2 regions of the Paucibacter sp. B51 genome follow, and region 1 is predicted to be linked to the other one. Evidence: riboswitches for the same ligand, from Rfam matches in the RefSeq annotation. Region 1 holds a riboswitch; the other holds the start of a gene.
What was found. A riboswitch is a leader RNA that binds a small molecule or an ion and turns the genes downstream of it on or off. The one in region 1 is predicted to bind cobalamin.

Region 1 (2,379 bases):
AGGCCGAACGCAACTATTACGGCCTGTGCGCGCGCGTCAACAACGCGCCCGGCTGCGACGGGCCGATCTGGCTGCTGCAGCCCATGACGTACATGAACCTCTCAGGCAAATCGGTGGCGGCGCTGGCGCGCTTCTTCAAGATTGCGCCGGAGGAGATCCTGGCCATCCATGACGAGCTGGACCTCCTGCCTGGTGAGATGAAGTTCAAGCAAGGCGGCGGCAACGGAGGCCACAACGGCTTGAAGGACATGCAGGCCCAGCTCGGCTCGGCCAATTTCTGGCGCCTGCGCCTGGGCATCGGCCACCCCGGCCACAAGGGTGAAGTGGCCGCCTATGTGCTGCGCAAGCCGCCCCTGTCGGAGCGCGAGGCGGTGCAGGATTGCATCGACAAATCCCTGGCCACCGTCGAGCTGATGCTGGCGGGCCAGATGGACAAGGCCCTGGCCAAGATCCACGCCAAGCCGCCGCGGCCCAAACCGCCCAAGCCGGCAGCCCTGGCCGCCAAGCCCGAAGGCAGCCCCGGTCAGCCCACCACCCCAGCCGCCCCCACCGAAAGCTGAGCCCATGCACCACCGCACCCTGCCCCGCCCCGTCCTGGTTTTGAATGGCGCGGCCTGGGCTGCGGTGCTGGCCGTGCCCCTGCTGGGTCTACCCCCTGCCGCACAAGCCCAGACGGAGACGCGCAGCGCCCAGGTCTACCGCTGCGGACCACAGGGCCGCGATCTGCGCGACTCGCCCTGCCCCGAAGGCAGCGCGCAAGCGCCCAAGACCATCGCCTTTGACCAGCCGAGCGACGCCGACCGGCGCGCCGCCCAAGCCCTGGCCAGAGACGATGCGCGTCGCGCCCGCGAGATGGAAGCTCGTCGCCTGAAAGAAGAATCGGAAGCGCTGCGTCGAGCGCCCGGCTCGGTGGCCATCCATGGCCGCGGCCTGCCTGCCTCGGCGCCTGCGCAGACCCAGCCCGCGCAAGCCGCTCATCCCAAACCGCCCAAAGCACCCAAGGCGCCCAAACCCTTGAAGCCCCTGACGCCGGCAGACACGAAAGCAAAAGCGCCGCCTGCGCCCGCATCCATCGGCGCCCAGCCCGGCCGGGCCGCCTCGGCCGCAAGCTAGAATCCAGCCCGTTGGTGCTCGTGCAGGCATTGCGTCTTGCACAGTTAAACGGGAATCAGGAAGGCGCGCTGCCACGCTCGCAAGCAAGCCCAACCTGAGCTGTCCCCGCAACGGTAAGTGAACGAAGCCCTGGCCGCACGCCTCATCGCGACAGCCGCCAGCGCGCTTCAAGCGCTGTCCTCGGTCCACTGAAACCCCCGGGTTTTGGGAAGGACACAGCTGCTGAGGTTCACCAGCCCGGATACCGGCCAACAACGTGGTGCGCCGCGTCCCCTGCCCTTCTACGGGCGGGTGCTGCAGCACATCGTTCCACAGGCGCTCAGCGGGTGAGCTGGTGCCTGGCAGTTCTGCTTGCTGTTTCTTTTGCTCATGACCTCTTCCGTCCGGCCCTTGGCCCGCACTCAGGCGCGCGCGTTCCTGCCCGCCGCACCTTCGTCCTTTGCTGTTCGCGCCCAAGCCTTGCCCTTCACCTTGGCCCTGCTTGCCATGGCCATTCAGGGCCAGGCCCAGGCACAGGGTCCTGGCCCCAACAAGCTCGATTCGGTGGTGGTCACCGCCACCCGCTCGCCCATTCGCTTGAGCGAAGTCCTGACCGACCTGACCGTGCTGACCCGTGCCGACATCGAGCGCCAAGCCTTTGGCGGCTTGGCCGATCTGCTGCGCAACAGCGGCTGCGTGGAGATGGTCCGCAACGGCGGCCCCGGCACCACGACATCGCTCTTCCTGCGTGGCGCTGACACCCGCCACACGGTGGTTCTGGTGGACGGCGTGCGTGTCGATTCGCAAGCCAGCGGCGGCACGGCCTGGCAAGGCATCCCGCTGTCGCAAATCGAACGCGTGGAAGTGCTCAAAGGCCCAGCCAGCGCCATCTACGGCTCCGACGCAGTCGGCGGCGTGGTGCAGATCTTCACCCGCAAGGGCGGCCCGCGCCTGCAGGCCGAGCTGGGCGCCGGTCTGGGCAATCTGGGCACTCGCAAGCTCGACGCCGGCCTCACCGGCAGCTCGGGCCTGCTGGACTTCGCCCTCAGCGCCGCGGCCGAGCGCAGTGACGGCTTCAACAGCACCATCGACTCGCCCAGCAGCTTCAGCTACATCGCCGACCGTGATGGCTGGAAGAACCACAACCTCAAGGGCCGAATCGGCCTGCAGCTGAACACGGCCCACCGGCTTGAGGCCCTCGCTCTGAGCAGCCACTCCGATGCCCAATACGATGGATCGAAAAGTTCGCCAGACAATGACGACCACAGCATCCAGGACACCCGCGTG
Region 2 (2,379 bases), on a different contig from region 1:
TCCGGCAGGGTGAAGGTCTCCACGGCCGCCGCGGCCGAGGCCATGGCCGAAGACACGCCCGGCACCACGCGCAGCGGCACGCCCGCCGCATCGAGCGGCTGCACCAGCTCCATCAGCGCGCCGTAGAGCGCCGGATCGCCGGTCTGCAGACGCAGCACCGTCTCATGGCGCGCGGCGCGCTCGATCAGCCAAGCCGACATCTGATCCAGCGTCATGCCTTTGGAATCAGCAATCTCGCAGCCCGGCGGCGCCCAGCGCGTGGCTGCCTCGTCGACCAGGGAGCCGGCAAACAGGATGGCGCCGGCGCGCTCGATCAAGCCCCGGCCCTTGACGGTGATCAGGTCCGGGTCACCTGGGCCGGCGCCGACAAACCAGACCGTGCCGGGCTCGGCTCGCGCCTCGCTCATGCCCGGCCTGGCTGCGGTGCAAAGCACTGGGCCGCCAGCGGCAGGCGGCGCAGCGGGCCATCGGCACGCAGCAGCCACAGCGTGCCCAGCGTCACCAGAGGCTCCAGCAGCACGACCGGCGCGTAGGCGAGCGCAAAGCGCGCCCACTCGGCCAGGCTGGTCTCGCCCTGGCCCATGGCCAGCCAGAAACCCACCATGGCAATCACGCCGCCGTAGTAGGCGCTGTCCAGCTGCAGCAAGGTCTTGACCGTGACCGGCCGCTCGCCGTGGACCAGGCGCCGGGCCAGGCCGTAATGCACCGCCATCAGCGGCAGCATCAGCGACAGCGAGTTCACCGCCAGATGCACGAGATCCTGCGGCTCGAACACCAGGCCTTGCAGCAGCAGGCCCAGGGGCAAGCCCAAAAGCGTGGGCACAAAGCCGAAGCTCAGGTAGAGCGGCATGGCGCCGAGGAAATGCAGCTCCGACGGGCCCGCCTTCATGTGAAAGGCCTGCATGAAGAGCGAGAAGAACAGCGCCGCCAGCAAGGTGCGCAGCAAGAGCGCGGGCTGCTTGAACAGCGGCGGTAGATGCGCCAGCACCAGCGGCGCGGCCACGGCGGCGGCCAGGGTCAGTTTGGCGGGGGCGATGAGCCCGGGTTCGATGTGCATGGTGGCAGCTCCGATGGGAGTGGAATGAAGGGGCGGTGGAACACAGCGCAGCCAAGAGCGGGCCGCGCAGGGGCAGGCCACGCGCAGGCCTCGGCCAGAGCCGGGCGCACGCGTCAGCGGGAAAACAGTTCTCGGGGGCGGGGTGAGATGCGGGGTCAGCGGCGCGGCGCCTGGCGCAATCGGCCATGCAGCAGCCTCAGCCGGCCGCTGCGGCGCAAACGCGCGAGCGAATCAGCACAAGGGCAAAGCGGCACAACGGCCCGACGAGCGACAACCCGAAGCTCAGACCCGATCAGGGCCTAGGAGGGAGAGGAATCCATGGATAGAGACACCGAAACAGCGCGATCGCCCGCTTCCCCGCAGGTTTTCGCCACATGGTGCGGCAGCCCAAGGGCTACGGCGCACCGCTTCGTTGGCCGGTATCCGGGCTGGTGAAATCGAGTCCATCGCCTTCCCAGATGCAGACAACAACATCCAGTGGCTTGAGATGAACCCTGAGGCCGGCTTGGCGCAAGGCCAGGCCGCTTCGTTCACGCACCGTTGCGGGGGCAGCTCAGTCAGGCAAGGTCCGAAGGGACGGCTTGCATCTACTGATTCCCGTTTAACTGCAGGACTTTTGGGAGTCCCACGAGCACCAACAGGGCGCCATCCTAGCGCAAAACCCCCGGGGCCAACAAGCGCTGTGCGAACTGCGGGTTAGGCAGGAACCGCCGCAACAAGGCCCGCAGCGCAGCGCCCTTGCAGCCGCAGGGCCCGAGCCCCCGGCCCTAGAATGCCGGCATGAACTCCTCGACACTTTGGTTTCGATCATTGCCGGCCGCCCTGGCTCTGCTGAGCGGCCTGCTTTGCGCCCCGGCCCAGGCCGCCGATCCGGCGCCAGCCAAGCCCGCCCCAGCGCCTGAAGCCCCTGCGGCCGCAGCTGCCGACGGCGTGGCCGATGCGCGCGTGACCGTCACCGTGATCGAGGATGACAGCACCCGCATCGAAGAGACCCGGGTGCGCGGCCAGACCCAGAAGGTCACGGTCCAGTCCAAGAACAGCAAGCTACCGAGCTACGAAATCATCATGGGCGATGGCAGCCGCGACCTGTCGGCCGGCCCGGGCTCCACGCGCGGCGCCGCCGGCAAGCGCGTCTGGAACGTTTTCAACTTCTGAGTGCGAGGCCCGGCCGCCTGAGCCTCACCCCTCAAGCCGCCGCCGCGCCCGCCTCGATTCCCACGCTGTAGCAAGCGATCAAGCAGTGCTGACATGGCCGTATTTACCGAAGTGACACTGGAGCAGGCGCAAGCCCTGATCAACCGCCTGGACCTGGGCCAGGTGCA

Region 2: it holds a riboswitch for cobalamin, as region 1 does, so the genes downstream of both, OOB33_RS21190 (energy-coupling factor ABC transporter permease) here and OOB33_RS08625 (TonB-dependent receptor plug domain-containing protein) in region 1, are expected to answer to the same signal.

The regions. Positions count from the first base shown of each region.
Region 1 is NZ_JAPIVN010000001.1:2,026,722-2,029,100, reverse strand. It holds gene pth (aminoacyl-tRNA hydrolase) at 1-560, shown strand, start outside; gene OOB33_RS08630 (hypothetical protein) at 565-1,113, shown strand; cobalamin riboswitch at 1,109-1,380, shown strand; gene OOB33_RS08625 (TonB-dependent receptor plug domain-containing protein) at 1,483-2,379, shown strand, end outside.
Region 2 is NZ_JAPIVN010000002.1:41,196-43,574, forward strand. It holds gene cobM (precorrin-4 C(11)-methyltransferase) at 1-407, opposite strand, end outside; gene OOB33_RS21190 (energy-coupling factor ABC transporter permease) at 404-1,057, opposite strand; cobalamin riboswitch at 1,455-1,711, opposite strand; gene OOB33_RS21195 (hypothetical protein) at 1,838-2,212, shown strand; gene OOB33_RS21200 (homoserine kinase) at 2,306-2,379, shown strand, end outside.